DNA from 3 places in the Stenotrophomonas sp. 364 genome. Region 2 is predicted to be linked to each of the others. Evidence: predicted binding sites of a transcription regulator. Region 2 holds the regulator's gene; each other region holds the start of a gene.
What was found. The regulator FliA, encoded in region 2, starts transcription of late flagellar genes. The targets are predictions, from matches to a motif close to TAAAGTTTNNCNNNCNNNGGCCGATAA.

Region 1 (10,515 bases), 2.0 Mb from region 2:
CACGGTCGCGGCGAGGGTCATCGCCCCCGTGCCGCCCAGGATATAGAAGCGTCGCAACGCCATCAGCCGTGGCGCAGTGCGTTGCCGCGGCACCTGCAGCCGCCCTTCCTTGAAGGACTGCTCGGGCATCGACATCGGGGCTTCGGCGGGCAGGATCGCCTGCCCGGCATCGGCCACGTGCATGACGGACTGCACACTCATCGGCGGCGCCCCTGCGTGGGTGATGGCAGGCCGGGCGTGCCCGGTGCGGAGAGGGTCATCCAGATCTCGACACGCCCAGCGGCGTGCTTGCATTCTGCCTGCGCGGAGCCGTGGCCGGCACGCAGCTGTTGTCTGTCACTACCGGAACCCACGAACTCTCCACCGTACCGAGACGAAAAATGCGGCTCAGCATAGGGGGGCAAATGTAAGCCGGGTGCGAAAGTTCTTTCCTTGATTTCTCCCCATTCAGCAAGATCGGGCCAAGGCATCCACAGGCGCGGTGCGACAGAACGCCGCAGGCCTTATGGCACAGGGCTCTCCCCATTCATTTTGTAAACGGTTATCATTACGTTAACCAGGCAGGCATGCGTTACCGCACTACCCACCCAGACGCGTCGGCCCCCCGCCGTGCGCAGTCCCTCCGGTCGGGTTGCCTGCTTCGTCGTGCTGTCTTCGCGAGTCGCTTCCCGGTCGGGTACTCCTTACCCCTCCATGGAAGACCCTCATGTCTGCTCCCCGCCCCTCCCCCCTGCACCGTCGTCCTGCGCGCCTGGTCCGTGCACCACTGGCGCTGGCCGTGTGCCTGCTGCTGGCCACCCCGGCCGTTGCGCTGGCCGCTGGCGCCGGCGAGCCCGCCGCCAAGAACCTCGACACCGTGGTGGTCACCGCCTCGGGCAACCAGCAATGGATCAAGGATGCCCCGGCCAGCATCAGCGTGATCTCGCGCGAGGATATCGAGCGCCAGCCCGTGCATGACCTGGGCGCCCTGCTCAGCCGCATTCCCGGCGTCACCGGCGGACTCAGCGCCGCCGGCGAACAGTCCAAGATCAAGCTGCGCGGCATGCCGTCCAACTACACGCTGATCCTGGTGGACGGCAAGCGCGTGGGCAGCTCGGCCTCGACCAACTACCGTCCCGACCTGGGCCGCCAGGACCTCAACTGGATCTCGCCGGACCAGATCGAGCGCATCGAAGTGGTGCGTGGCCCGATGTCCTCGCTGTACGGCTCGGATGCGATGGGCGGGGTGATCAACATCATCACCCGTCGCATCGGCGACACCTGGAGCGGCAGCGCCACCCACAGCTACACCTCGCCGCAGGACAGCAAGCGCGGGGACACCCAGCAGATCGGCACCAACTTCTCCGGCCCGCTCACCGAGAACGTCGGCATGCGCGTCGGCGCCAGCTACACCAACCGCGACTCGGACCGCAGCAATGGCGGCATGTACGGGAATGCCTATGGCGGCGAGAAGGACCGCAACTTCGATGCCCTGCTGGACTGGACACTGAGCGACGCGCAGAGCCTGCAGTTCGAAGCCGGCTACGGCGTGCAGCAGGCCTTTGCCAGCACCTCGCTGGAAGACGAAGGCGACGGCGCCTGGGGCGCCAGCGAGCTCAAGCGCACCAGCCTGTCGCTGAGCCACACCGGCAACTGGTCCTTCGGCACTTCCAAGATCACCGGCTACTGGACCGAATTCAAGAACGACATCGGCCCGACCGGCCGCTCCGAAGCCAAGGACATGATCCTGGAAGGCAGCCTGAGCACGCCGTTCACCCTGTGGGTGGACCACCAGCTGAGCGTGGGCGGCCAGTGGAAGCGCCAGGAGCTGACCAACACCGACACCATCGGCCAAGCCCCGGTGGACTACGCCGGCAACCCGGTGAATGGCGCATCACTGGAAGTGGATACCTGGGCGGTGTTCGTCGAGGACGAGCTGAAGCTGCACGAAACGCTTGCCCTCACCCTCGGCGCGCGGCTGGACCACCACGAGCAGTTCGGCAGTCACGTCAGCCCGCGTGCGTACCTGGTCTACCACCCGGCGGAAAGCTGGACGCTGCGCGGCGGCATCTCCAAGGGCTTCCGCGCGCCAAGCCTGACCGAGAACGCGGCGTCGGCGGCGACGCAGTCGGGCGGCCGCGGCTGCGGTTCGCTGCGCCCGCTGGGCTATGTCACCGGCGGCTGCTACATGGCCGGCAACCCGAACCTGGATCCGGAAACCAGCACCAACCGCGAGATCGGGTTCAATTTCGACAACGGCACCGTGGACACCGGGCTGACCTACTTCCATACCGACTTCAAGAACAAGATCGAATACGAACCCCTCGGCTTCTTCAACGGCTACTGGTGGACGCGCATGGACAATGTCGAGCGTGCCCGCACCAGCGGCATGGAAGGCAACTTCAACCTGAGCCTGGGCGAACACTGGCGCTGGCGCACGGCGGCGACCTGGATGAAGGAAGCCAAGAACCTGACCACCGGCGAGAACCTGATCGACACGCCGGAGTTCTCCGGCTACTCCTCGGTGGACTGGACTCCGCTGGATGCGTTCTCGGCAACGGTATCGGCGCAGTACACCGGCAAGCAGGCCGGCATCGCCAGCACCTTCATCAAGGCCTACACGCTGTATGACCTGACCGCGGCATGGCACGTCAACAGCACGCTGACCGTGCGCGGCGGGGTGAGCAACCTGGCCGACAAGAAGCTGTACGCCGAAGGCGCCACCGACTACTTCGTGGCCGGCCGCAGCTACTTCCTGGGCATGACCGCGCGCTTCTGAGGCGTGCGTGGCCGCGCGCGGGGGTTCCCCGCGCGCGTGCCGATCAGGCGGTCAGCGGTGTGCTGGCCGCCGCGATGTCGGCCACTACCGGCGGGCGGGCCAACGCACGTGACGCGGACTGCGAGAACTGCAGTTGCGCCAACTGGTGCTGGGCCTGGGTGGCAATAGGGCAAGGCGCGATGCACGGACCCGCTTCAGCGCGTTCGGGCAGGGTGACAACACTCGACATGGTCTGGTTTTCTCGATGCATTCCAATACGCCCCACGGCTCCCCGCCGCGCGGAATGCGCACCCTATATCAAAACGTTTTCGAATGTGTGACGGCCCCTGCACTCCCCCATCGGGCGCGCCAGAATACTGGCGCTGGGCCGAAGTCCACAGCTATCATGTAAGCGTTTACACACATACGACGGACATGGACTCCAATACCTCTTCTTCTGCACCGCTCAGCCCGAAGTGGCAGTTCCGCTTCAACTTCTTCAACCAGCATGGCGCCCCGAGTTCGCCGGCCTTCAAGGCCGCGTACAAGGAGCTGCCGTTCGGCGAGAAGATCAAGGTCAACTTCAACTTCTTCGCCCTGTTCTTCAGCTGGATCTACTTCCTGATCCTGGGCATGTGGCGCAAGGCCCTGACCATCCTGGGTCTGTCGATCGTGGTGATGGTGGTGGCCGCCTTCATGCCCAAGGCGGTTGGCAACGGCATCGGCATTGCGTGGTCGCTGCTGATCGCCCTGACCGCCAACTACTCCTATTACCTGGAAAAGGTGAAGGGCGACACCAGCTGGAACCCCTTCGCGGGCATGCGCTGGTAAGCACTGCCCTCACGGAGTGAATGAAAGCCCGGTCACGTGACCGGGCTTTTTTTTGGGGTGTGCTGCCATTCGCAGGGCATGCGCTGCGTGCGCCTCAGCCCAACGTCAGGTGGCCGTGCCACAGCCCCCACACCGCCGCCAGCGCCACCGCCAGCACGCACACTGCGATCACCCGCTCCATCGGAGTGAACACCGGCTGCCCGCGCTGCTGCTTGGCCAGCGCGAACATCAGCATGCCCGGTGCATACAGCAGTGCCGACAGCAGCACCTGCGTGACCCCGCCGGCATACACCAGCCACAGTGCGTACACGGTGGCCAGCACCGCAATCACCAGATCGCGTCGGCGCGGCGCCGAACGGTCTGCATACCCTTCACCGCGCCAGGCCACCAGCACCCCGTAGGCGGCCGAGAACAGGTACGGCACCAGCGCCATCGATGCGCCCAGCAGCACCAGGCTGGTGTAGGTGCTGGCGCTGAACAGGGTGATCACCAGGAACAGCTGGATCAGCCCGTTGGTCAGCCACAGCGCGTTGGCCGGCACATCGTTGGCGTTCTGCCGGGCCAGGAAGGCGGGCATGGTGCCGTCGCCGGCCGCGGCATGCAGCACTTCGGCGCACAGCAGCACCCAGGCCAGCAATGCACCCAGCACCGACACGACCATCCCGACGATGATCAGACGCGCGCCCCATGGGCCGACGATGGCCTCCAGCACGAACGCCATCGACGGATTGTGCAGGTGGGCCAGCTGCTGCTGGCCCAGCACGCCCATCGACAGCAGGTTGACCAGCATCAGCAGCGCCAGCACGCCCAGGAAGCCGATCACCGTGGCGCGGCCGACATCGGCGCGGCGTGCCGCCCGGCGCGAATAGATGCTGGCGCCCTCGATGCCGATGAACACCCACACGGTGATCAGCATCATCCCGCGCAGCTGCCCGCCAAGGCCGCCCAGCGACAGCGTGCCCCAGAAGTCCGCAGTGAAGACCTCCAGCCGGAAGCCGATGGCGGCAATCACCACGAACACCACGATCGGGACCACCTTGGCCACGGTGACCACCGCGTTGATCAGCGCCGCCTGACCGATCCCGCGCAGGACCGTCGCGTGCATGGCCCACAACAGGACCGACGCGCAGGCGATGGCCTGCCAGGTATTGCCCTCGCCGAAGGCCGGCACGAAGTAGCCCAGCCCGCTGAAGATCAGTACGAAGAAGCTGACGTTGCCCAGCAGCGAACAGATCCAGTAGCCCCATGCCGACGAGAAGCCGATGTAGTCGCCGAAGCCCGCCTTGGCATAGGCGTAGATGCCCGCATCCAGCTGCGGCTTGCGGTTGGCCAGGTTCTGGAACACGAACGCCAGCATCAGCATGCCCAGGCCGCTGATCGCCCAGCCCAGCAGCGCCGCGCCGGGACCGGCACTGCGCGCGATGTTCTGCGGCAGCGAGAAGATGCCCGCGCCCACCATCGACCCCACCACCAAGGCGGTGAGTGCGGCCAGGCCAAGCCGGTTGGAAGGCGCGGTCATGCGCGCACCGACAACAGGGGCGCGGGAACCGTGCCGCCGGTACACGGCGGAGTGCGTGCAGTGCGTTTCATGCGCCGTCCTGTGCGGGGCAGGTGCGTGGGTACCTGCCGTGTTCACCTGCACAGTCTAGCCGAGCGCGCGGCGGACCCCGCCGCGCGCGCCGGGATCAGAACGTCTGCCAGTCGTCGCCGGCCAGCGCCGGCTCACGCTGTGCGCCGCGTGCGGCGGCGGCCCGCCTGGCCGACGGCGCAGCGTGCGGGCGCGACGCAGGGGCCGGGGAGGCGCCGGTATCGATGCGGAAGATCGCCACGGCGGTGCCCAGGTGCTGGGCCTGCTCTTCCATCGCACGGGCGGCGGCGGTGGCTTCTTCCACCAGCGCGGCGTTCTGCTGGGTGGTTTCGTCCATCTGGGTGATGGTCTGGTTCACCTGCTCGATGCCAGCCGACTGCTCCTTCGACGCCGCCGAGATCTCGGCCATGATGTCGTTGACGCGGCGCACGCCGCTGACGATTTCCTGCATGGTGTCACCGGCGGTGCGCACCAGTGCCGAGCCCTGGGTGACCTGGCTGACCGAGTCGTCGATCAGGGTCTTGATCTCCTTGGCCGCACCGGCGGAACGCTGCGCCAGCGCGCGCACTTCAGAGGCCACCACCGCGAACCCGCGGCCCTGCTCACCGGCACGGGCGGCTTCAACGGCGGCGTTCAAGGCCAGGATGTTGGTCTGGAAGGCGATGCCGTCGATCACCGAAATGATCTCGGCGATGCGCTTGGACGAGGCCTCAATACCGGCCATGGTGGTCACCACCTGGCCCACCACCTGCCCGCCCTGCGACGCCACCTCGGCCGCGTTGGCCGCCAGCGTGTTGGCCTGCACGGCGTGATCGGCGTTCTGGCGCACGGTGGAGGTCAGCTCTTCCATCGAGGCCGCGGTTTCTTCCAGGCTGGCCGCCTGCTGCTCGGTGCGGCGCGACAGGTCGCTGTTGCCCGAGGCGATCTCGCCGGCCGCCAGGTTGATGCTGGCCGTGGCCTGCTGGATGCGGCCGACGATGTCGGTCAACTGGGTCACGGTGGTGTCGGCGTCGTCGCGCATCTGCGCGAACACGCCATGGAACTGCCCGTGCATGCGCGCGGTGAGGTCACCGGCGGCGATCGCCCGCAGCAGCGCGGAGATCTGCTGCAGGTTGTCGTCGCTGACCTGCATCATGGTGTTGAGGTTTTCGACCATGCCGCGGAAGTCGTGGTCGAAGCGCACCACGTCGCCCCGCTGGCTGAAATCGCCCAGCGCCGCAGCACCGGCCAGGTCGCGGATCTGGGTGTTGATCGCGCGCAGGTTGGCCTTGGTGGTATCCATCGCCTCGGTGAAGCGCGCCTGCTCGCCCGGCAGGCGGTCCATGTCCTGGGACAGGTCGCCCACCGCGTAACGCTGCATCACTTCCACCAGGCGGCGGGTGACGGCGATGTTGGCGCCGACCAGCTGGTTGGTGTCGCCCACCATCTGCCCGTATTCGCCCGGGAAGGACTGCACGTCCATGCGGTAGCTGAGCTCACCGGCTTCATGCCGCTGCGCCATTTCGCCCTGTGCGGCCATCACCGCGCGCACCTGGCTGCGCATGCGCTGCATCGATTCGAGCAGGCGTCCCACTTCGTCGTTGCGCGGCGGCGGCAGCGCGGTATCCAGGCGGCCTTCGGCGACATCGGCCGACAACCGCACCGCTTCGGCCAACGGGCGGATCGCCTGGCGACGCAGCAGCACGTAGACGCTGGCGCTGAGCACCAGCGCCGCGCCCAGGCCCACGGCCAGGATGATCCACAGCAGCGCACGCGCCTGCGCGGTGATCAGGTCGTGCGGCACCACCACGCCCAGGGCGAAGCGCTCCTGGCTGGTGCCGATGCGCAGCGGCACATACGCCTTCACGTTGCCGGCGGCATCCACGCTGAAATCTTCGTAGGGCTTGTCGGCGCCCACCGCGGCAAGGATCCGGCGGGTGGCGGCATCGTCGCGGCGCTTGCCGATCTCCTTGGCATCCTGCGCAGCCAGCACGATGCCGCCCGGGGAAATCAGTTCGACGTGGCCTTCGCCCATCGGGCGCAGCGCAGCCAGGCGCTCCTGCAATGCGGCCAGGCCGAAGTCGACGGTGACCGCGCCGAGGAACGTGCCCTTGTCCAGCACCGGGGTGGACAGGGTCGTCATCAGCACGGGCTTGCCGGCAATTTCATAGCGATACGGTTCGGCCACGGTCTGGCGCTTCAGCGCGCGCGGACGCAGGTACCAGTCGCCGTCGCCCGGCACGTCGTAGCCCTTCAGCGGGTCCTGCTTGGGCGTGCCGTCCTGCCAGGACCAGTAGCTCATGAAACGGCCCGTCGCGTCGTGTGCTTCGGCATCGACGAACTCGCTGTCCTTGCCGTCGAAGGCCTGCGGCTCCCACAGCGTTCCCAGCCCCACCCACTCCGGGTGCGAGCGCAGCTGCTGTTCGACCACGTGCGAGGCGGTGGCCCGGGTCAAGCCGCCGGCAGCGTGCTGCACCACCAGGCTGTCGGCCAGCGCCTGGCTGATGGAGAACGCATTGGCCAGGTCGGCACCTACCCGGCGCGATTCAGCATTGGCCTCGCTCTGCATGGTCTGCCGCGACGAATCGATCAGCGCCTGGCTGGCTTCGCGGTAGCTGATGGCGGCGGTCACGCCGAAGCAGAGCATGGCGATCAGCGCGGTTCCCAGCATCAGCCGGTTGGCGATGCTGCCGGGGCGCTGGGAGGAAATCGGGCGGGACGCAGGCATGGGGGGCGGTTCCGGAAAAAGGGTCGGATCAGCGGTCGCCCGGGGGCGCCACTACGGCTTCGCGCAGTCCATTGCGGTCCGGGTGGCGCGGTGCAACTCACGGCCAGCCCTTGCCCCGATCGCAGACATCGGGGCATTGAGCTGGATAACGGCGCTGGCGCGCCGATGTTGAGGACCGTTTCCTGACCCCGTTCAGTGTTCGCCGGGGCGCGCGGCCGCTTGGCCGGTCGAACGCCCCACGCGCTCGACCAGGGTCTGGCTGGCCGCGTTGAGCCCGCGCACCTCCACCTCGGCGCCATGGGCGCGCAGCTTGTCGACCACCCGCTCCAGCGCCGCCACCGCACTGAGGTCCCAGAAGTGCGCATTGGTCAGGTCGATCACCACCCGCCCCGGCACCTGCTGCAGGTCGATGCTGGCGGCGAACTGGCCGGCCGAGGCGAAGAACACCTGGCCGCTGACCGTGTACACGCGGGTGCCGTCGGCCAGTACCGTATCGCCCACCTGCAGCATGCGCCCCACCTTGCGGGCGAAGAACAGCGCCGACAAAAGCACCCCGGTCAGAACGCCCTTGGCCAGGTCGTGGGTAGCCACGGTCACCACCACGGTGGCGATCATCACCATCGAAGAGCTTTTCGGATGCTGGCGCAGCTCCTGGAACGAGCGCCAATGGAACGTGCCGATGCTGACCATCACCATCACCGCCACCAGCGCCGCCATCGGAATCTGCCGCACCCACTCGGCGCCGTACACCACCAGCAGCAACAGCAGTACGCCCGCCACCAGGCACGACAGCCGCCCGCGCCCGCCGGACGACACGTTGATCACCGACTGGCCGATCATCGCGCAGCCGCCCATGCCGCCGAACAACCCGGCGGTAATGTTGGCCAAGCCCTGCCCGGCGCACTCGCGGTTGCGCTGGCTGGGCGTGTCGGTCATGTCCTCCACGATCTGCGCGGTCATCATCGACTCCAGCAGGCCCACCACCGCCAGCGTGGCCGACACCGGCAGCAGCAGGCGCAGCGTGTCCCAGGTGAGCGGCACATCGGGGAACAGGAACACCGGCAGGCTGTCCGGTAGCGCGCCCATGTCGCCCACGGTGCGCACGTCCCAGTGCAGGCCGATCGACAGCGCGGTGAGCACCACGATCGCCACCAGCGGCGAAGGCACCGCGCGCGTTACCCGCGGCAACAGGTAGATGATGGCCAGCCCGGCCGCGCAGACGGCCCACACGTGCCAGGAGCGCCCGATCAGTTCCGGCATCTGCGCCAGGAAGATCAGGATCGCCAGCGCGTTGACGAACCCGGTGATCACCGAGCGCGACACGAAGCGCATCAGCACGCCCAGTTTCAACGCCCCCGCCAGCACCTGCAGCAGCCCGGCCAGAATGGTGGCCGCCAGCAGATACTGCAGGCCATGGTCCTTGACCAGGTCCACCATCACCAGCGCCATCGCACCGGTGGCCGCCGAAATCATGCCCGGGCGACCGCCGGCGATGGCGGTGACCACCGCGATGCAGAACGAGGCATACAGCCCCACCTTGGGGTCGACCCCGGCGATGATCGAAAACGCGATCGCCTCGGGGATCAGGGCCAGCGCGACCACGGTCCCGGACAGCAGGTCACCGCGGATATTGCCGAGCCATTGCTGGCGCAGCGGGTAGGAAACAGACATGGGCAGACTCCGCGCACCGGCGATGCGCACGGCGCGCTGTGTGATGAAGACAGGACACTCCCTGGAACCCGGCAATGGCACGGGCGCGTGGTGAACGCGGCATCAGGGTGGGGTCATCACAATCCAGCGGAGCGGGCAAAGGCGGCGCGCAGGATAGCGCAGCGCCGGGCCCGGCTCAAACGCCGGTTGACCAGCTGCGCGCGCCGCGCGCACGATGCCGGCTGATTCCTCGTGGCAGGTGGCAGGCATGTACGGCTTGATTGGCAGGATGTTGATCGCACCCGGGCAGCGCGACGCGGTCATCGCGATCCTGCAGGAAGGCACCGATGCCATGCCCGGTTGCCGCAGCTACGTGGTGGCCCGCGATCCCACCGATGCCGATGCGCTCTGGATCACCGAGGTGTGGGACAGCCAGGACCACCATCGCGCGTCGCTGGCACTGCCTGCGGTACAGGCTGCGATCGCCAGGGCCCGGCCGCACATCACCGGGTTCGGCGAACGCTTCGAGACCGAGCCTGTGGGTGGCATGGGGCTTTAGAGCCCTACGCCCGGCCGCAGCTCAGCGGGCAAACCGCCGGGCCCCGGCCACGCAGCTGACCGCACACACGGTGACCGCCAGCATCGTCCAGCTCACCTGTTCGTGCAGCAGCAGCGCCGCCAGGCCCAGCCCGAAGAACGGCTGCAGCAACTGCAGCTGGCCCACTGCGGCGATGCCTCCCTGGGCCAGCCCGCGATACCAGAACATGAAGCCGACCAGCATGCTGAACACCGACACGTAGGCCAGGCTCCACCAGGCCGGCGCGCCGATGGTGGCCAACGTGGGCGGCCAGCGCAGCCACATCAGCGGCACCATCAGGGGCATCGCCAGCAGGAGCGCCCAGCTGATCACCTGCCACCCACCCAGCGTGCGCGACAGCCGCGCCCCTTCGGCATAGCCCAGCCCGCACACCACCACCGCCGCCAGCATCAGCAGGTCGCCCT
Region 2 (10,515 bases):
TTCGCCGGCCTGGTCCACCAACGGGGCCAGGCGGGTTTTCAGCTCGGTGCTGGTCTCGATTCCGAGATCACCACCCAGGGCAACAGTGCTCATGTTTGCTCCGGACAAACGGTTCCGAGAGAGATAACGGCCTGAGCCCAAAAAGCTTTAGGGGAGGCGCGGGCGATCTTCATCATTCTGTCGGCCGGCCCGCCGGGGGTAGAGCCACCCCATGGGTGGCTGCGTAGCACGGCAGGACCCACACCCGCCGTCAGGTGGCCACGACGTCGGATCGGACGGCAGCCACCTATGGGGCGGCTCTACCGCGTGAGGGTTCCGGTCAGTTCAACAGCTGGGTGGCATCCAGCAGGATCATCGGCTGGGCGCTGATCCTGGCCACACCACGGAACAGGTCGTTGGAAATCTGGCAGATGCGGGCGGTATCGGGCGGCTCGATCTGCGAGTCGGTGAGGTTGGCCACGTCTTCCACGGCCGACACGCGCAGGCCCATGGTTTCGCCGTCTTCCTCGAGCACCACGATGCGGGTGTTGGCGTCTTCCTGGGCGGGACCGGCGCCCAGATGGATGCCCAGGTCCATCACCGGTACCACCTGGCCGCGCAGGTTCATGATGCCCAGCATGGCGTCGGCGGTACCGCGCAACGGCAGCAGCGGCACCGGCAGCACCACTTCCTGCACCTTGAGCAGTTCCAGTGCGTAGGCCTGGGCGCCACAACGCAGGCGCAGCCAGCGCGAGGTGCGCTCGCTGGCCCGACGGTTCTCGCGCGGGCTGGAGGCCGGATTGCGCGCCTGTGCCTGCAGCTCCTGCCAGCTGCCCGGCCGGGTGTGCGCCGGCGCCGGCGCGCTGCGGGCGCTGGGGGCACTCATCGGCATCGGGGTGGGCATGGCGCGGGCAGTGGGTATCTGGGTGGGGGCGGGGGCAGGGCGGGCAGGGGCCACCGGCGCTGCCACGGCGGCGACGGTCGGCGCACTATCGTGCAGCACATCGTCGGGAAGGTCGTCCCAGCTGGGCCTGGCCGCGTCCGCACCGGTACCTGCAGCGGAGAGAGCGGCGACCGGTGGGCCGAGCGCCGGATCGTTCATCAGCTCGTCGAGCAGGGCCAGGTTGGCCGGTGCGCCGGGCGAGGTGGGGGTGTCGTGGACGGGCGCGAGGGTCTCGACCGGTGGGCCGAGCGCGGGATCGTTCATCAGTTCGTCGAGCAGGGCCAGGTTGGCTGGTGCGCCGGGCGAGGTGGGGGTGTCGTGCACGATCGCGAGGGTCTCGACCGGTGGGCCGAGCGCGGGATCGTTCATCAGTTCAGCGAGCAGGGCCAGGTTGGCTGGTGCGCCGGGCGAGGTCGGGGTGTCGTGCACGGTCGCGAGGGTCTCGACCGGTGGGCCGAGCGCAGGATCGTTCATCAGCTCAGCGAGCAGGGCCAGGTTGGCCGGTGCGCCCGCGGCGGTGGGGGTGTCGAAATGCGCTGCGGGTGCGGGCGCGTCGCTGTCCGGATCAGTACCGGCATCGGCCAGCGCGTCGCGGGCGAACTCGGCGCTGATCGCACGCGCCACGCCATCGGCTTCGGCGTCGTCCTGCGCGGCCACCGCGGCGGTCGGCGGGGTCGATACGTCGGCCTGCACCGGTGCGGCCGGCACGGCATCGCCCAGCAGTTGTTCCAGGTAGTCGTCGAGCACGCCGGCGGTGTTCATGCCGCGCGCTCCATCTGCAGCGCGTCGTCGGCCATGATCCATTCCAGGGCACGGCGGTACGCGGCCAGGCCACGGCCAGGGTAGTCGTCCGACTGCGCCGGAATGGTCAGGCTGGCAGCATTGCAGATGCGGGTGTCGACCGGAATCGCGTCTTCCCAGACGCGGTGGCCGTGCGTGTCCTGCATCAGCTTGACGGTTTCGTTGCCGGCGCGGGTGCGGCGGTCGAACAGGGTCGGCAGGATCGACATCGGCAGCGGGCGGCGGCGCGAGCGTTCGACCATCTCGCCGGTCCGCACCATGCCGTCCAGCCCATGCAGGGCGAGCGGTTCGGCCTGGGTCGGAATGATCAGGCGGTCGGCGGCGGCCAGTGCATTGATCATCAGCAGGCCCAGCGTGGGCGCGCAGTCCAGCAGGATGTAGTCGTGCTGGCCCTGGTGGCGGGCAAAGGCGTTCTGCAGGGCCAGGCCGAGCCCGGGCTGGTTGGCGCTGCGCCGTTCCAGGGTGGCCAGCGCGGCCTGTGCGCACACGTAATCCAGGCCGGGAATAGTGCTGTGACGGCTGAGCGAGGACAGCTCGGCCGGCGGCGTCCCGAACAGCTCCAGCACGCCCTGCGGCGGCGGGTCCAGCGGCACGCCGAAGGCGCGGGTCAGCGACGAATGCGGATCGAGATCGATCAGCAGCACGCGGTGGCCCAGGGCGGCCAGGCCACGGCCGAGAGCCAGGCTCGTGGTGGTCTTGCCCACGCCGCCCTTCTGATTGGCGATTGCCCAGATGCGCATTCGGTTCACTCCTTCATTGCGGGGGAAACGGCGGCGCCCACGCGGCTGCCGGCCGGCACCGGTGGCAACTGCACCGGTGCGATGGGGGATATGGCGGGGGTCTTGCCGGGCGTGGCCGGGTCCGATTCGGCGGTCAACTGCGGCCCGATCGGATCCACGCCCTGCGCGGTGTCGGCCAGGATGATCACCATCACCCGCCGGTTGCGGTTGCGCCCTTCGGCGGTGGCATTGTCTTCGCGCGGGCGGAACTGGCCGTAGCCGACCATCGCCAGCCGCGACGGCTGCAGGCCCTGGTCGGCGAACAGGTGGACCACGCTGGCCGCGCGCCCGGCAGAGAGTTCCCAGTTGGAGGGGAACAACGGGGTGGCGATCGGAATGTTGTCGGTGTGACCTTCCACGCGCACGCCGTTGGGTGCCTCGCGCAGCACCTGGGCCAGCTTGGACAGGGTGTCGCGTGCGTGCACATCCAGCGTGGCCGAGCCGGTGGGGAACAGGATGTCGCTGTTGATCTCCACCTCGATCCACAGCTCGGTGCGGCGCACGGTGATCATGCCGCGCTCGATCAGCGGTGCCAGCGTGGCGGTGAGGCGGTCGGCGATGGTGTTGAGCTGGCGTTCGGCGCGCTGCAGCTGTTCCTGGTTGCGCACCGAAACGGGCATGCGCATCTGCGAGGCCATTGCCGGCAGCAGGGTGGGGTCGTTGGACGGCGCTGGCGCGGCCGGGCCGACGCGGTTGCCGGCCTTGATCACCGACGGGCTGTCCCAGCCGCCGCCCTGCACCTGCTGGTTGCCCACCTGCACCGGGTTGATGGTGCGCGGCGCGCCCCCGAAGGCGGTGGTCAGCGCATCGGCCATGACCCGGTACTTGCCTTCGTTGAGCGAGGAGATGGCGTACATCACCACGAAGAAGGCGAGCAGGAGCGTCATGAGGTCGGCATAGGGAATGGCCCAGGCCTCATGGTTGGCGTGCTCTTCGTGATGCTTGCGACGGGCCATGTCAGTGCAGGAACCCGGAGAGGTTGGTTTCGATGTTGCGCGGGTTTTCGCCCTGCGCGATCGAGATCAGGCCTTCGATGATCATTTCGCGGTCGCGGCTGTTGTGGTGGATCACGCTCTTCAGCTTGGCCGACACCGGCAGGAACAGCAGGTTGGCCGAGGCGATGCCGTAGATGGTGGCGGTGAACGCCGCGGCGATGCCGTGGCCGAGCTTGCTCGGGTCGGCCAGGTTCTTCATCACCGCGATCAGGCCCAGCACCGCGCCGATGATGCCCAGCGTGGGGGCGTAGATGCCCATTCCCTCGAACACCTTGGACGCGGCCAGGTCCTGGTGCTCCTGGCTGCTCAGTTCGATTTCCATCATGTGGCGGATGGTTTCCGGCTCCACGCCGTCCACCAGCAGCTGCAGGCCCTTGCGCAGGAACGGGTCGTTCTGCGCATCCACCTGGGTTTCCAGGCCGAGCAGGCCCTGGCGACGGGCGATGTTGCTCCATTCGACGATCTGCTTGATCAGTTCGTGGCGGTCGCTGCTGGGCGGCAGGATGACCCAGCGCACAATCTTGAAGGCATGCTTGAACACCGCCGGCGAGGTGTGCAGCAGGATGGAGGCGATGGTGCCGACGATCACGATCACGAAGGCGGCCGGCGACCACAGTGACGCCAGGCCGGCCCCCTTGAGGATGCTGCCGCCGACCAGTGAGGCCAGGGCGAGGAAAAGTCCGATGAGGCTGAGTCTGTCCATGGGTCCGTTATCGGCGTATGTGAATGGGACTTGAGATGCCGAAGGAATCCGGTGGGGCGGCGGTCACAGTTTTTCGGGGTAAAGCAGCCGACCAACGGTCGGCTCTACCGGCGTCAGCGGAGGCCGTCCACGTCGAGGATCAGCGACATGCGGCCGTCGCCGATCAGGGTGGCGCCGGCGTAACCGCGCAGGCCGCGCAGTGCCTTGGGCAGCGGTTTGATCACCACTTCCTCGCGGCCCCGCACCTGGTCCACCACCAGCCCGAAGCGGGCTTCGCCGGCCTGCAAAACCACGATGGTGAGCAGCGAGGAGGCAGCCGGTGCGACGGCGAGCCAATGGCGCAGGTCCACCAGCGGCAGCGTGTGCGACTTGCGGTCGAGCACGGCGCGGCCATCGAACCAGCCCAGCGAGGTGTTCGGTGCATGCAGCACCTCCATCACGCGGGCCAGCGGCAGGGCGTAGACGTCGTCGCCGGCCTGCACCAGCAACGTCGGCAGGATGGCCAGGGTGAGCGGGACGCGGATCATGAAGCGACTGCCACGGCCCAGCTCGGACTGGATCTGGATCTGGCCGCTGAGCTCGCGGATGCGCGACTGCACCACATCCATGCCTACGCCACGGCCGGAAATGTCGGTGACTTCCTGTTTGGTCGAGAAGCCCGGCAGGAACACCAGGTGCAGGCATTCCTCGCTGGTCAGGCGGGCGGCCGCTTCCGGATCGATCAGTCCCTTCTCACGTGCCTTCTGGCGCAGCCGTTCGGGATCGATGCCGGCGCCGTCGTCCTGGACTTCGATGCTGACGTAGTCGCCTTCCTGTTGCGCCGACAGCCGCACGTGGCCGCTGCGCGGCTTGCCCTGCGCTTCACGCAGATCGGGGGTTTCCACGCCGTGGTCGATGGCGTTGCGCACCAGGTGCACCAACGGGTCGGCCAGGGCTTCGACCAGGTTACGGTCGAGCTCGGTCTCGGCGCCGATCAGCTCCAGTTCCACTTCCTTCTTCAGGTTGCGCGCCACGTCGCGGGCGACCTTGGGGAAGCGCGAGAACACCTTGCCCACCGGCTGCATGCGGGTGCGCATCACCGCCGACTGCAGGCGTGCGGTGGCGATGTCCAGCGTGGAGACCGCGCGGTCGAGTTCTTCGTCGTGCAGGCGCGCACGCAGGGTCTTGAGCCGGTTGCGTGACAGCACCAGTTCGCCGATCAGGTTGACGATGGCGTCCAGGCGCTTGGTGTCCACGCGCACGGTGTGCTCGGCTTCGGCCACCGGCTTGTTGGCGGCCGGCTTGGCGGCCGGTGCTGCCGCTGCACGGGGCGGCGGTGCGGGCGCGGCCACCGGCTTGGCGCCGGGCACGGCACCGCCATGCAGCTGGTCGAGCAGCGCCTCGAACTCGTCTTCGCCGATCAGGCCATCATCGGCCTTGCCGGCTCCCGCCACGGCGGTGGGTGCGGCGCCGCCGTGCAGGGTGTCGAGCAGGGCTTCGAACTCATCGTCGGTGATCAGCTCGCCGCTGACCGGGGCGGCAACTGCCGCCACCGGAGTGGCCGGGCCGTTGACGTCGAACTGTGCGATCAGCTCCGGCGGCGCATACCCGGGCTCTTCGCCGGCCGACACCGAATCCAGCATCGACTGCAGGTAGTCCAGCGACTGCTGGGCCGCATCGAAGTGGTGGGCCTGCAGCGTGGCCTTGCCGGAGCGGGCCATGCCCAGGGTTTCCTCGGCGGCATGGCACAGCTCGACCATGGCCTGGATGCCGAGGAAGCCGGCACCGCCCTTGAGCGTGTGGAAGCCGCGGAACACCGCATTGAGCTGGTCGCTGTCCTGGGGCGACTGCTCCAGCGACACCAGCTGTTCGCCGAGGCGGTCCAGGATTTCCTGGGCCTCGAGGATGAAATCGGCGGCAATATCGTCTGGAACAGCGCTCATGGTGTTACAGCCCCAAATCCGAAAGCAGGTCGTCAGCATCCACCTGGGATACCTGGTGACGGTCCAGGCCACTCACGGCCGGGCCGGCCAGGCCGTTGTCCCGCTTCTGCGCGGTGTCGTCCTGCGGCGGCAGGCCGAGTGCGCCAAACCCTTCGTGCACGCGACGCACGATCCCCACCACGCGGCGGATGATCTGCCCGGTGAGGTCCTGGTAGCTTTGGGTAAGGGCGATCTCGGTGAGGTTGTGGCGGATCCGGTCCAGCTGCTGGTCCTGGTCGGCGGTGAGGCCATTGGCCCGCAGCTGTTCGGTCAGGGCCCGGCATTCCTCGGCCAGGTCCAGGGTGCGGTGGGTGGCCTGTTCGGTCATCGTCACCACGTGGTCCAGGCGCGCGCAGGCATCGTCCAGCTCGCCGGCTTCGCTGGGCAGGCTGGGCAGTTCGCCCAGGGCCTGGCCCAGTTCGCGGGCGAGCCGGTTCAGGCCGGCCATCATCGGCTGGGTGCGCAGGGCAGCCAGCGCGTCGATTTCCCGGCGCCAGCCGGCTTCATCGCCGCTTTCCAGCGCAGCCAGGGCGTCCTGCAGGCGCTGCACCAGCGCGGATTTGTCGCGAAGGGTTTCCATCAGGCGCTCGCTGCCAGGCGTTCGAAGATCTTGCCGAGCTTTTCTTCCAGGGTCTGCGCGGTGAACGGCTTGATGATGTAGCCGTTGACGCCGCACTGGGCCGCTTCGATGATCTGTTCGCGCTTGGCTTCGGCGGTGACCATCAGTACCGGCAGGGTCTTCAGCTTGGCGTCGGCGCGGATCGCCTTGAGCAGGTCGATGCCGGTCATCACCGGCATGTTCCAGTCGGTGACCACGAAATCGAACGGCTGGCTCTGCAGCAGCGACAGCGCGGCATGCCCGTCCTCGGCTTCGGCCGTATTGGTGAAGCCCAGATCGCCCAGCAAATTCTTGACGATACGACGCATGGTCGAGAAATCGTCGACGATCAAGATACGCATGTTCTTGTTCAAAGCACTTTCCTCGGTATCAAGTGTTCGCGAGGCCGGCGTCGGCCGCCTCGAAGATCTTCAATCGGCCCCGCAGGCGCAGCACGGCCTGGCCGTGGATCTGGCACACGCGTGACTCGCTGACGCCCAGTACGGCGCCGATCTCTTTCAGATTCAGTTCCTGCTCGTAGTACAGCGACAGCACCAGCTGCTCGCGCTCGGGCAGCAGGCCGATCGCATTGCCCAGTTCACGGCCGAACTCGCCGCGCTCCAGCACCTGCTGCGGGGTCGGGCCGCCCTGGGCGACGGTGTCCAGCTCGCCCTGGTCCTCGATCCGCGATTCCAGGCTCAACACCTGGCCGCGTGCGGCGTCTTCCATCAGGCGCAGGTAGTCCGGCAGCGGCATGTCCATGGCGGCGGCCACTTCGGTGGCGCTGGCGGCACGGCCGGTGCTCTGTTCCAGGCGGCGGATGGTGGACGCGGCGTCGCGGGCACGGCGGTGCACCGAACGCGGCACCCAGTCGCCCCGGCGGATCTCGTCGATCATCGAACCGCGGATGCGGATCGAGGCGTAGGTCTCGAACGAGGCGCCCTGGTCGGCGTCGTAGCTGCGCGAGGCCTCGATCAGGCCCATCATGCCGGCCTGGATCAGGTCATCCACTTCCACGCTGGCCGGCAGGCGCGCGGCCAGGTGGTGGGCGATGCGGCGCACCAGGTCCGAATGCTGGGCAATGCACTCGTTGGCGGCGGTGCGTTGCACCTCTTTGTATTGTGCGGCGCCTTTCATGCGGTCACCCCGCGTTGCTTGAGGATGCGTTCCAGGAAGAATTCGACCCCGCCACGCGGCTCGGTCGGAGCCTGCCAGCGGGCGGTGCGGCGGGCGATCTCGGTGATCGCCTGGGCGGCCGGGCTGGACGGGTAGGCCTTGACCACCGGCTGCTGGCGCTGCACCGACAGGCGCAGCCAGTCGTCCTGCGGCACGCAGCCGAGGTAGTTCAGCGACACATCGGCCAGGAACTTCTCGCAGACCCGGGTCAGCTTTTCATACAGCACGCGGCCTTCGTTGGGGTCGCGCACCATGTTGGCCACCACCTGGATACGGTCCACCCCGCGTTCGCGCGAGAGCACCTTGATCAGCGCGTAGGCGTCGGTGATCGAGGCCGGTTCGTCGCAGACCACCACCACGGTGTCCTGGGCGGCCTGGCAGAAGGTCAGCACCCCGTCGGTGATGCCGGCGGCGGTGTCCACCACCATGAAGTCCAGCTCACGCTCCAGTTCGGAGAACACGTTGACCAGGCCCACGTGCTCTGCCGGCTGCAGTTCGGCCATGTGGCGGCGACCGGATGCGGCCGGTACCACCAGCACGCCACCGGGGCCTTCCATGATCACTTCATCCAGGGTGCAGCGCCCGGCGACCAGGTCGGCCAGGGTCAGCTTGGGCTGCAGGCCCAGGATCACATCGATGTTGGCCAGCCCGAGGTCCGCATCCAGCAGCAGCGTGCGCTTGCCCATGTCGGCGAGCGCCACGGCCAGGTTGGCCGACACGTTGGTCTTGCCCACGCCGCCCTTGCCGCCGGTGACGGCGATGGTGCGCACAGGGCCCAGCGGCTGGCTGCGGGTGGCAGACAACGGGAAGGTCTTGGTCAGCTTGGCGTACTCACGCGACGGCATGGTTCAACTCCGGGTTGCAGGGCATATCGGCCGCGCGGCGCAAATCTTCAAGGCGAAGTACAAGATTGGCGGCACTGGCCCGGTGCAGGTCTTCGGGAACGTCCTGGCCATCGGTGACCCAGGTGATCGGCAGGCGGTGGTCCACGGCCACCGACAGGGCGGTGCCGAAGCGGCCGGTTTCGTCCAGCTTGCTCAGCACCACGCCCTGCGGGTTGGCGGCGCTGAAGCGGCGGACCACCTCGTCCATGTCGCCGAAGCTGGTGTTGGCCGGCAGTACCAGTAGCGTGCGGATCTGCTCGGCGGCGCGCAGCCACTGCAGCTGGGCGGCCAGGGCACGGTCACGCGGACCCAGCCCGGCGGTGTCGATCAGCACCAGCTTGTAATCCTGCAGGCGCTCCAGGAGCTGGTTCAGGTCGCTGCCGCTGTTGGCTTCGTGCACTGCGATGCCAAGCTGGCGGCCGAAGCCATACAGCTGCTCGCGGGCGCCGATGCGGCCGGTATCGGTGGTGACCAGGGCCACGTCGCGGGCGGCATGCTTCTCGGCGAAGCGCGAGGCCAGCTTGGCGATCGTGGTGGTTTTGCCGGCACCGGTCGGGCCGACCAGGGCGATCACGCCGCCGGACTCCAGCGGGTCGACCGGGGCGATCGGCAACTTGCGCGACAGCAGGCCCAGCGTCAGACCGCGGCCACGGTGGGCTTCGGTGTCCAGCGGGATCTGCATGGCCACGTCGCGGCTGATGCCGGCGTCGAAGCCATATTCGTCCATCAGGTCCAGCGCGGCGGCGCGGACCGGCGAGCCGCGGAGGCGCTCGTCGGTGAAGCGGTGCATTTCGCGCTCGATGACGTGGCGCATGCCGGCCACTTCATGGCGCAGCTGGCGGATCTCTTCGTCGTCACGCTGCACCACCACCAGTTCGGCGGCGGGCTGCGGCTGGGCCTGCGCCGGTTCCGTGACGGCAACCGGTGCCGGGTTTTCGGCGCGCACCTCGGCGACGGCGGCCAGCGGCTGCGGCATCACGGGGGCGACGGCCTCGGCAACCGGCAGGGCCGGCGGCACGGTCACGCTGACCGGCAGCGGCGGCATCGCCACGGCGGCGGCCGGCACGTGCATCTGGAAGTGCGGTTCGTCGTCCAGCGGCGGGTCGATGATGAAGCGGGCGCGGTTGATCGGCGGGGCGACGGTGGCGACGGCAGCGTCGGCGGCCACCGGCTCGGCCTGTGCCAGCGCCGGCGACGCGGCGGCGGCCTGCTCGACGTTGAACGGGGCGAAGATCTGTTCCGGCAGCGCGCTCATGCCGGCCGCCGGGGCGGTGGCGGCGCGGGCCAGGGTGGCCGCGAAGCCGCTGCTGCCCGGCGGCGGCACGATCTCGTTGGCGGTGTCCAGGGTACGGCCGGTGGCACCCACTGCGGCACGCGCCAGCGCGGCCACCGCGGAGGTGGTCGCGGCCACCGGTTCGGCCGCCACCACGGTCGGCTTGCGACGGGTCACCGCGGCGATCACCGCATCGGCGGCATTGCGCGGTCGCGGCGCCGGGGCGGGGGCCACGTCCTTGCGCGCTGCTTCCAGCGCACGCTGCACCGCACCTTCGTCGTAGTTCGCCGCGGCCACGATCTCGACGCCTTCCTCGATCCGCCGGTTCGACAGGATCACCGCATCAGGACCATGTTCCTTGCGCACCAGGTTCATGGCCGAGCGCATATCGGGAGCGACGAAGCGTTTGATTTTCATGCTGTG
Region 3 (10,515 bases), 2.1 Mb from region 2:
CCAGCGAGACGGCACTGGCCAGGCAGAGCAGCAGGGTCAGGCAACGGGCAGGCACTCGCATCGGCGTTCTCTCAGGTAGGGTTGGTGTCGGTCAGCGGCAGCCAGATTTCCACGCCGCCGTGGCCGCTGTGGGCGTCAAACCGTGCGTCGTAGCGTTCCAGTTCCGGCGCATCGGCCAGGCTCAGCCCGGACGCAGGCAGGTAATGGTTCAACAACCAGTACCAGGTGGAGCGGATCGCCGAGATGTGGCCGGCGTGCCACGCCACCACGTAGCGGTGGGCGGGAATGCGCACGGTCTGCCAGCCGTCCGGCAGCGCCGCGAAGCCGGCCACGCCGATGCCGGCGATGTAGTCGAAGCTGCCGTCCTCGTCGCTGTTGCAGCACACGCCGTAGCTCACCTCCGGTGCGGTGGGGCACTGCTGTGCCAGCCGTTGCCATTGCGAAGGAATGGAGGCCACTGAATCGCCGTGGTGGCGCGCACCGATGCCTGCCACCAGCAGGGTGTCGGCGCTGACGATGCGCGGGGGGTGCGCGCAGGGCAGGGCATCGTCGTGCAGCTTGATCGCCTCCACCAGCGCGACGCTGCCCAGTCCCTGCGCGCGCACCTGTTCCGGCGGGCGGCCGAACTGCTCGGAGAACGCACGGGTGAAGGTGGGGTGCGAGGCATAGCCTGCCTCCAGCGCAACCTGCAGGATGTCGGACGCGCCGGCGGCCAGTTGCCGCGCCGCCTCGCTCAGACGGCGCCCGCGCAGGTAGCGCACCAGCGACGTGCCGGTGCTGGCCTGGAACAGGCGCGACAGGTGGAACGGCGACACCCCCACCACGCGTGCCACGTCGGCCAGTGCGATCGGCGCGGCGTGGTGGCTTTCGATGTACCACAGGGCCCTGCGTGCCGCGCTCATGCCGCTTTCCGGATCGGGACAGGCACGCAGCGTAGCCCAGCACCGCCACGGCCGCTTGGCCGTTCTTGCTACAGCGTGAGGTTCAACGACACGAACAGACTGCGCCCGGGCGCCGGCGAGAACATCGGCTGGTTATCGCCGCCCCAGAAGAAATTGTCGTACCACGCGTAGGCGTAGGTGCGACCGGTGAGATTTTTCACCTGCAGATCCACGCTGAGCCGGTCCGACAGCGCGTAGCCGGCGCTGGCGTCCAGCACCGAAAAGCCGCCATAACGTCCGTGCTGGTTGCTCTCATCCACGTAATAGTCGCCCTGCCGGCGGCCCTGAATGCCCAAGCGCCAGCGTGCATCGGGGCGGTAGTCGGCCCCGATGTTGGTGATGTGGCGTGGCGTGGCCAGCACCTCGTTGCCGGCCAGTGAGCGGCCGTCGGCAGTGAACGCGCTGATCACCGTGGCCTGCTGGATGGCGTGCGATGCCCAGAGCGTCCAGTGCGCACTCACGCGGGCGTTGACCTGCAGGTCCGCCCCGCGTCGCCGGGTCTGGCCCAGGCCAACGGTGGTGCCGGTGGCGGGCATGTTGGCCACTTCATCGGTGGCATCCTGCTGCCAGGCGGCGATCCTTGCCTGGATGCCGTCGGCCGGGTTGAAGTTGATGCCCAGTTCCTTGCCGGTGTTGATCGACGGGCGGAAGGCGGCCTGCCCGGGAGTGAGGTAAGCCGGGGCGGTGGACCCGGTCAACACCTGGAAGGTGCGGCCCCAGTTGGCATACACGTTGAGCGAGGGGGTGAACGCGTACGCCACGCTGAGCTTGGGTTGGTCTATCCAGCCGGAGCGCTGCAACGGTGCGCGGATGCCGCCGGGCAGGTGGGTGTCGCCGGAGAACCGATCCACCCGCCACGCCGGAATGATCTTCAGCGCCGGTGTTGGCTGGATAACGGCCTGCAGGTTGCCGCCGACGTTGTCCAGGGAATAGCGGTCATCGTTCTGGATGCGCGCCGGTACCGCGTCGAAGTCGGTCGGGATGCCGTAGGCGTAACGCAGCCGTCGGTATGCGTTGTCCTGCTGCTCGGCGTTGATGCCGCCGGCCACGGTGAGCCGCTCGCTGGCGCGCCAGGTGAGGGTGCTCAACAGCCCGGTCTGCCGTTCGTCCCACTGCCGTCGCTGGCGCGGCGCGTTGCCGGGCCGGTAATCGGTGAAGGTCACCTGACGGTCGTCTTCGTACCGGTTGTGGTACAGCCGGTTGCTGAGCTGCAGGGTGTCGGTGAGGCGCAGGTCCACGTGAGCGCCCAGGGTGCGCATGTCGCGCACATCGCCATCGTTGGCATTCTTGCGCGGCGACGCGCGCCGTGCGCTGGCCAGTTCGGTGGCGGTGAGAAAGCCGGGTTCGTCGGCAACGTGGTGGTACACGCGCGCGACCAGACCGGCCTTGAGCACATCCTCGTCGCTGCCGATGAACCATTTGCCGCCCAGCGAATACTTGCGCGACCGGTCGTGGTCGCGATAGCCGTCCGAGGCCTGGGTGCCGATGAAGTAGTTCTGCGCCACACCGTTGGCTTCGCGGCCGATGGCGAGCTGCAACTCGCGGCTCTCGAAACTGCCGTAGCTGAGCCGGGCATCGGTGTAGGTGCCCCCCTGGCGGGTGCCGAAGTTGATGTTGCCGCCGATGTTGTGCAGGCCGTAGCGCGGGTCGTTGGTGCCGCGCACTACTTCGATGTAGTCGATGTCCAGCGGGAAGATCATGTCCACGAAGCGCTGGTTGCCGCTGTTGACGTTGCTGGGAATGCCGTCGATCAGGATCTTGATGCCGTTGATGTAGCCCTCGCCGTTGATCGCACGGAAGCTGGCCTTGCCGGACTCGGCACCCTGCCGGGTTTCGGTGAGCTGGATGCCCGGCATCTGCCCCAGCAGTTCCCAGCTGTTGCCGACATTCTTGTCCGCGATCCGGTCGGCAGCCAGCACATCCACCGAGGTGAGCACCTGGCGCGACGCCAACGGGCCGGGGGTGCCCTTGCGGGCGTCCACGCTGCCGAGCGTGACGGCCGAGGGAGAGGGCGGGCTGGCCGCCGCGTCGGGTGCGCACAGCGTGGCCAGCAGGGCGGAGGCCAGAGCGTGGGTTTTCATGGGGAAGGGACGTCAGGCAGTCTCGATAAAGGAATGATATAACATGTCATTACGTGCAGCTGGGCGAGTCTGCCGCCGTCCCAACGGGCCTGCAAGGCGACGTCACCCCGTGCCGGTTTGCGTGTGCAGGCTCACGCCGCCCCGCGCAGCCACGCCGTGATCGCCTCATGCAGGCGCGGGTGCGCGGGCACCGTGATGCCGAACGCATCGCGCAGCACGGTCAGCACATCGTCGGCGTCGTTGAGCAGGCGGCGCTCGCTGGGCTGCCCGCGGCGGTGCACGGTGTAGGCGCCGGCACCGAGCGTGCGGCGTCCGTCCGGCGCGGCCAGGGCAACCCGCAGCTGTCCGGGAAAGGACGAATGCGGGTGCGTGCACACGTACCAGTTGCCCACCTCATGGTCGATGAGCGCCTGCACCTGCAGGTCGAAGTGGTAGAGCGGCCGCCATTCGCCGGCGATGTCCACCTGCAGCAGGAACTGGTCGTGCTGCGGGTCCAGCCGGTAGTGCTCGTGCGGCGTGGCCTGGGCGAACCGGTGGGCCAGCCGCAGCGGGCCAGTGGGGGTGTTGCCGCCAAAGCCGACGTCGGCGATGTAGTCCACCGCGTCGATCCGCACCAGCACCAGCATGTGGGTGCGCGCGGTGGGGGCGTCATCGGTGCGTCCCATGACCACGCGCGCGGCAAGGGCGCGGGCGTCGAAGCCGAGGTGCTGCAGCAGCGCCAGGAACAGTCCGTTGAGCTCGTAGCAATACCCCCCGCGTCCTTCGCGCAGCAGCTTGTGCGCCACGCTGGGCAGGTCGATGGCCACCGCATCGCGCAGCAGCGTGGTGAGCGTCTCGAACGGGAACGTAGCGTTGTGACGTTCCTGCAGCAGTGCAAGCGTGGCCAGGGTAGGGGGCGGTGGCGCCGCCAGGCCGAGGCGGGCCAGGTAGTCGCGACAGGTTTCCGGGTCCATGGGCAGGTGCCGTGCGGGAAGGTGGGGCCACTGTGGTGGCTCAACCGTGGTTGAGGTCAAGCACGGGCGATCGAATGCTGAATCGCGCCCGCGGAATGCCCGTCACCGTCATCGTGCCGTCGCTTCCGCCCGCTACAAGGGGCAGGGAGGGCACCGGGTCGCGGCCACCGCGAAAAAATACGCTAAAGACCACGCGTCTCCGGCCGATACCGATGCGTCATTCCGCCTGGAGCATGTGATGTCGGCCGTCCCCCGCCGCCCGTTGTCTTCGTTCGCCCGCCTGGGTGAGCGCGTTGTCCTGCCTTGGTTCACCCGTGCCGCCGCGTCGGCGCGCCGCCTGAGTGTCGCACGCAAACTCAAGGCCGCGCTGCTGGTCTGCGGCAGCGGCCTGCTGGTGGTGGCGTTGGTGTACGCGTGGACCCGCTACAGCAGTGAACGCGCCACCGCCCGCTACGCGGCCCACCAGCAGGACGCGGCCCTGGCCGCCACGCTGGCCACCCAGGTGGCCGATGCGCGTCGCCTGCAGACCCGCTACGCCATCACCTTCGAGGACACCGACCGTGCCGCCCTGCAGCAGGGCCAGGCCCAGTTGCAGACAACCCTGCAGGCGCTGCAGCGTACCCGGCACGAGCCGGGCACGGCGGCCGCGCTACGCGCGCTGGCGGCCCGTGCACAGGAATTCGCCGACGGGATTGCCGCGTTGAACGCGCGCGCCGATGAAATGGGCCGCGGCGACGCCGGGCTGCGCGCACAGTTGGACGCCAGCGCGGCTGCGCTGGACAGCCTGCTTGCCGGGGCCGATCGCTTGCCGTTGGCCGTGCAATGGCAGGCCATGCGCCGCCAGGAAGCTCTGCTGCTGCTCACCGGTGATGCACAGCACACCGATCGTGCCAGCGAAGCGAAGTTGCCGTTCGACCTTGCGTTGTCGGCCTCGGGCCTGCCGGCAGCAACGCAGGACACTTTGCGCGCCGGCATGGATGCTTACCAGGGCGCATTGCTGGCGTACACCGCCGCCCGGGTGGGGCTGGACGTGGAAGCGCAGTCGTTGGCCGATACCGCCGCGCAGATTGCCCCGGCACTACAGGCGCTGCACCAGGCACAGGCGGCCGCGCTGGACGCCGCGCGCGCCCGCCAACAGGCGCAGGCACGCGCGATGACCGTGCTGTTCGGGTTCACGCTGGCGCTGGTGGCGGCGGTGCTGATCGCCAGCCTGCTGCTGGTGCTGCGGGCGGTGCGCCAGCCCATCGCCGACACCCTGCGGTTTGCCGAAGACATCGCCGAGGATCGCCTGGACAGCGTGCTGGTGGTGCACAACCCGCATGATGAGATCGGGCAGCTGGCGCAGCGGCTGGTGCACATGCAACAGCGCCTGCGTGGGCGCATCGAGGCCGAACGTGCCGCCGCGCGCGACAACGCCCGCGCGCGGCAGGCGCTGGACAGCACCCAGGCCGGGGTGATGGTGATCGACCCCGATGGCCGCATCAGCCTGCTCAACCATGCGCTGTTGGCCGAACTGGCGGCATCCGAAGCGCAGTGGCGTGGCCAACCGGCGCAGGCGTTGCACCCGGTGTTCGCGCGCATCGTGGCAGCGCTGCAAGGCCGCGAACCGGGCAGCCATGAGATCGAGCACGCGGGCACGCGCTACCAGCTGGTGGCCACGCCGATCATCGACGACGGCCACCTGCTGGGCGCCGCGGTGGAATGGCGCAGCCGCGCGCTGGAAACGACGGTGGAAACCGAGGTGGCGGCGCTGGTGGATGCCGCTGCGCACGGCCAGTTGCACGGCCGCATCGACACCACCGGCAAGCACGGCTTCGTGCACACGCTGGCGGTCAGCATCAACCGGCTGCTGGATACCTTCCAGGGCAATCTGTCCGGTCTGCAGGCGGTGTTGTCCGCGTTGGCCCAGGGCGATCTGCGGGTGCGCATGCAGGGCGAGTTCCAAGGCGTGTTCGCGCACCTGCGCGACGATGCCAACGCCACCGTGCAGCAGCTCACCGACATCGTGGCCCGCATCCAGCAGGCCTCGACTGCCATTGATGGCGCGGCGGGCGAGATCGTGGCAGGCCACCAGGAGCTGGCCGGGCGCACCGAGCGGCAGGCCGCGCACCTGGAAGAAACCGCCTCGTCGATGGAAGAACTCACCGCTACCGTGCGCCAGAACGCCGACGCCGCCCAGCAGGCCAACCAGCTGGCGCTGCAGGCCACCGGCGTTGCCCAGCAGGGCGGCGCCTCGGTGGCGCAGGTGGTGGCCAGCATGCGCGACATCGCCGACGCGTCGCGGCGCATCGGCGACATCACCGGGGTCATCGACGGCATTGCCTTCCAGACCAACATCCTGGCCTTGAACGCGGCGGTGGAGGCGGCGCGGGCCGGCGAGCAGGGCCGCAGCTTTGCCGTGGTGGCCAGCGAAGTGCGCCTGCTGGCCCAGCGCAGTGCCGACGCCGCACGGCAGATCAAGGGCCTGATCGAGGCCTCGGTGGACACCGTGGCCGCCGGCAGCCGGCAGGTGGACCAGGCCGGTGCGACGATGGACCAGATTGTCGGCAGCGTGCAGCAGGTCAGCGCGATCATGGCCAGCATCTCGGCGGCGTCGCAGCAGCAGAGCGCCGGCATCGAACAGGTGGGCCATACGCTGCTGCAGATGGATGGCAGCACCCAGCAGAACGCGGCGCTGGTGGAGGAAGCGTCGGCCTCGGCGCAGGCGATGGAACGCCAGGCCGCACTGTTGTCCGACGCGGTGGCCGCGTTCGTGCTGGAGGTGCCGGTGACGCCGCGTGCGGCCATGCGCGTCGCGGTGTAGCGGCGGCCCCACACGCCCTGCTCACGTTCCTTCACTGGCCGCTTCGACGGGTGCTCTTTATCCTGCACCGATGAGCACCCGTCGCACGCCCCCGTCACCGTCCACCCGCAACGCCTTCGTGCGCGTGCGCGGTGCCCGCGAACACAACCTCAAGGACGTCGACGTGGACATCCCGCGCGATGCGCTGGTGGTGTTCTCGGGCATCTCGGGGTCGGGCAAGTCGTCGCTGGCCTTCGGCACGCTGTATGCGGAGGCACAGCGGCGCTACCTGGAGTCGCTGTCGCCGTATGCACGGCGGTTGATCGACCAGGTGGGCGTGCCCGACGTGGATGCCATCGAGGGCCTGCCGCCGGCGGTGGCGCTGCAGCAGCAGCGCGGCACGGCCAGCGTACGCTCCAGCGTCGGCAGCGTCACCACGCTGTCCAGCCTGCTGCGCATGCTGTATTCGCGCGCCGGCACCTACCCGGCCAAACAGCCCATGCTGTATGCGGAGGACTTTTCGCCGAATACCCCGCAGGGCGCCTGCCCGAACTGCCATGGCCTGGGCCATGTGTATGAAGTGACCGAGCAGTCGATGGTGCCCGACCCGTCGCTGAGCATCCGTGAACGCGCCATCGCGGCGTGGCCGCCGGCCTGGCACGGGCAGAACCAGCGCGACATCCTGGTCACGCTGGGCTACGACGTGGACATTCCCTGGCGCGACCTGCCCAGGAAGCAGCGTGACTGGATCCTGTTCACCGAGGAACAGCCGGCGGTGCCGGTGTATGCCGGCTTCACCCCCGCCGAAACCCGCGCTGCGCTGCGCCGCAAGGAAGAGCCCAGCTACATGGGCACCTTCAGCGGCGCGCGGCGGTATGTGCTGCATACGTTTGCCACCACGCAGAGCGCGATGATGAAAAAGCGCGTGGCCCGCTACATGGTGGGCACGGCGTGTCCGGTGTGCGACGGCAAGCGACTCAAGCGCGAAGCGCTGTCGGTGACGTTTGCCGGGCTGGATATCGGTGCGCTGTCGCAACTGTCGCTCAGTGCCATGGCCGCCGTCCTGCGCCCTGCCGCCGAAGGCCATTTCGAGGCCCCGGCCGCCGCCACCACCCGTAGCCGCGCGGCCGGGCGCAAGGCGCAGCAGGCGCGCGTCGCCGCAGGCGGGCCGTCCCATGCGGGCGGCAGCGACGTGCGGCGCACGCCGGACCTGTCCGAGGAAAAACGTATCGCCGCCCAGCGCATCGCGCATGACCTGGTCGAGCGCATCGGCACGCTGGAGGCGCTGGGCCTGGGCTACCTGTCGATGGACCGCGCCACGCCCACGCTGTCACCGGGCGAACTGCAGCGGCTGCGGCTGGCCACCCAGATCCGCTCCAGCCTGTTCGGCGTGGTGTACGTGCTCGACGAACCCACCGCCGGCCTGCACCCGGCCGACGGCGAAGCGTTGTATGGCGCGCTCGACCAGCTCAAGGCCGGTGGCAATACCCTGTTCGTGGTCGAGCACGACCTGGAGATGCTGCGGCGCGCCGACTGGCTGGTGGATGTGGGGCCGGGGGCCGGCCAGCATGGCGGACAGGTGCTCTACAGCGGGCCGCCCGACGGCCTGCGCACGGTCAAGGCCTCGGTCACCGCGCCGTACCTGTTCGACGGCGACCGCGGTGAACGGCGCACGCCGCGAATGCCCTCGGGCTGGCTGGAACTGCGCGGCATCCACCGCAACAACCTGCACGGCCTGGACGCGCGCTTCCCGCTCGGCGCATTCACCGCGGTGACCGGTGTCTCCGGCTCGGGCAAGTCCAGCCTGGTGAGCCAGGGGCTGGTGGACCTGGTCGGCGAGCACCTGGGCCACGAGCCGGTGGTGGAGGACGCCGACAGCGAACTGCCGGTGCCCAGCAGCATCGAGCGTACCCGCGGCCGCCTGCAGGCCGGCGCCAAGGCGATCAAGCGCCTGGTCAACGTCGACCAGAAGCCGATCGGGCGCACCCCGCGTTCCAACCTGGCCACCTACACCGGCCTGTTCGACCACGTTCGCCGCCTGTTCGCCGCCACCCGCACTGCCAAGGCGCGGCGCTACAGCGCCGGGCGTTTTTCCTTCAACGTGGCACAGGGCCGCTGCGACACCTGCGAAGGCGAAGGCTTCGTGCACGTGGAACTGTTGTTCATGCCCAGCGTGTACGCGCCGTGCCCCACCTGCCATGGCCAGCGCTACAACGCCAAGACCCTGGAAGTGGAATGGAACGGCCGCAACATCGCCCAGGTGCTGGGCATGACCGTGGAGGAGGCACTGGCCTTCTTCGCCGACGAGGCCCCGGTGCAGCGCCCGCTGCAGCTGCTGCGCGACATCGGCCTGGGCTACCTGCGGCTGGGCCAGCCGGCCACCGAGTTGTCCGGCGGCGAAGCGCAGCGGATCAAGCTGGCCACCGAACTGCAGCGCAGCCAGCACGGCAGCAGCCTGTACGTGCTGGACGAGCCGACCACCGGCCTGCACCCCGCCGACGTGGACAAGCTGATGGCGCAGTTGCACGGCCTGGTGGATGCCGGCAATACCGTGGTGGTGGTCGAGCACGACCTGCGCGTGGTGGCCGATGCGGACTGGGTGATCGACGTCGGCCCGGGGGCGGGCGAGCAGGGCGGCACGATCGTGGCCACCGGCACACCCGCGCAGGTGAGCCGCGCCAAGGCCGGTGCCACCGCGCCCTACCTGCGACGCTGGTTCCCCTGAGCCGTGGGTCGCTGCACCACCCGACCACCGATTGAAGCAAACCAGCACCGGTAGAGCGACGCCATGCGTCGCTGCACCGCTCAATACACGTCGCGGCGGTAACGTCCTTCGCCCAGCAACGCATCCACCTGGTCCTCGCCCAGCACCTCGCGCAGCACCGCATCCACTCCCTCGGCCATGCCGTGCAGCGAGCCGCACACGTAGAGGCTGCCCCCCATCGCCACCCAGGCCCGCAGCGCCTCCGGGTCCGCACGCAGGCGGTGCTGCACATAGCCGCCCCCGTCCGCGTCGCGCGAGAACATCAGGTCGACGCGGGCCAGATGGCCCTCGGCCTGCCAGGCTGCGATCTCGTCGCCGTACAGCCGGTCGAACGCGCGGGTGCGCTCGCCGAACACCAGCCAGTGGCCGCGGTCGCCGTGCGCGGCGGCTTCGCGCAGCAGGCTGCGCAGGCCGGCGATACCCGTGCCATTGCCGATCAGCAGCATCGGTGCGTGTTCCGGGAAACGGTGGAAACCGGCGTTGCGGCGCACCCGGGCCTGGATTGCCGCGCCTGGGCCGGCGTGCACGCACAGCCAGCCCGCGCCCAACCCGTGGCGGCCATCGGGCAGGTGGGTAAGGCGGATCACCAGCTGCAGGCAATCATCGTTGGGCACCGAGGCAATGGAGTACTCGCGGTGCGGCAACGCGGGCAGCGTGGCCAGCCAGGCGGCGGCGTCGGTGACCGGCAGGGCCGGCGGGGCGTCGGGCAACACACGGCCAGCCGCAACCTCGACCAGCGTGGCGGGCAGGCCGTCCACCACGATGCGTGCCGCCGGGTCGAGCCCGTGCACGGCCAGCACGGCGCGCACGTAGGCATCGGCATGCCGGGGCGCCACTTCCAGGATGTCACCGGCCTGCCAGCTGGCGTGTGCCGGCGGGGTCAGGTCTACCTGCCAGATCGCCCCAGCGGGGCTGCCTGCGTTGAGTTGCTGGCGGCTCTGCAACACCCACGTCTGCAGGGCGGCCGGCGCCGGCGGGGGTGCCGTGTCTTCGA

Region 1: a site for FliA is predicted at 8,009-8,035, ahead of GQ674_RS21775 (methyl-accepting chemotaxis protein). Genes of this name have one in related genera too.
Region 3: a site for FliA is predicted at 4,159-4,185, ahead of GQ674_RS17345 (methyl-accepting chemotaxis protein). Genes of this name have one in related genera too.

The regions. Positions count from the first base shown of each region.
Region 1 covers NZ_CP047135.1:3,746,901-3,757,415, forward strand. The annotation lists gene mdoH (glucans biosynthesis glucosyltransferase MdoH) at 1-201, opposite strand, end outside; gene GQ674_RS16850 (TonB-dependent receptor) at 707-2,758, shown strand; gene GQ674_RS16855 (hypothetical protein) at 2,802-2,987, opposite strand; gene GQ674_RS16860 (DUF2628 domain-containing protein) at 3,173-3,568, shown strand; gene arcD (arginine-ornithine antiporter) at 3,663-5,087, opposite strand; gene GQ674_RS21775 (methyl-accepting chemotaxis protein) at 5,254-7,863, opposite strand; gene GQ674_RS16875 (SulP family inorganic anion transporter) at 8,056-9,534, opposite strand; gene GQ674_RS16880 (putative quinol monooxygenase) at 9,803-10,072, shown strand; gene GQ674_RS16885 (DMT family transporter) at 10,094-10,515, opposite strand, start outside.
Region 2 covers NZ_CP047135.1:1,794,401-1,804,915, forward strand. The annotation lists gene GQ674_RS08300 (STAS domain-containing protein) at 1-93, opposite strand, end outside; gene GQ674_RS08305 (chemotaxis protein CheW) at 320-1,684, opposite strand; gene GQ674_RS08310 (ParA family protein) at 1,681-2,463, opposite strand; partial or broken gene motD (flagellar motor protein MotD) at 2,628-3,458, opposite strand; gene GQ674_RS08320 (flagellar motor protein) at 3,460-4,200, opposite strand; gene GQ674_RS08325 (chemotaxis protein CheA) at 4,314-6,122, opposite strand; gene GQ674_RS08330 (protein phosphatase CheZ) at 6,127-6,741, opposite strand; gene cheY (chemotaxis response regulator CheY) at 6,741-7,133, opposite strand; gene GQ674_RS08340 (RNA polymerase sigma factor FliA) at 7,150-7,896, opposite strand; gene GQ674_RS08345 (MinD/ParA family protein) at 7,893-8,780, opposite strand; gene flhF (flagellar biosynthesis protein FlhF) at 8,767-10,509, opposite strand.
Region 3 covers NZ_CP047135.1:3,861,583-3,872,097, reverse strand. The annotation lists gene GQ674_RS17365 (alpha/beta hydrolase) at 1-61, opposite strand, end outside; gene GQ674_RS17360 (AraC family transcriptional regulator) at 72-902, opposite strand; gene GQ674_RS17355 (TonB-dependent receptor) at 971-3,022, opposite strand; gene GQ674_RS17350 (arylamine N-acetyltransferase) at 3,154-3,975, opposite strand; gene GQ674_RS17345 (methyl-accepting chemotaxis protein) at 4,214-6,778, shown strand; gene GQ674_RS17340 (excinuclease ABC subunit UvrA) at 6,849-9,482, shown strand; gene GQ674_RS17335 (sulfite reductase flavoprotein subunit alpha) at 9,563-10,515, opposite strand, start outside.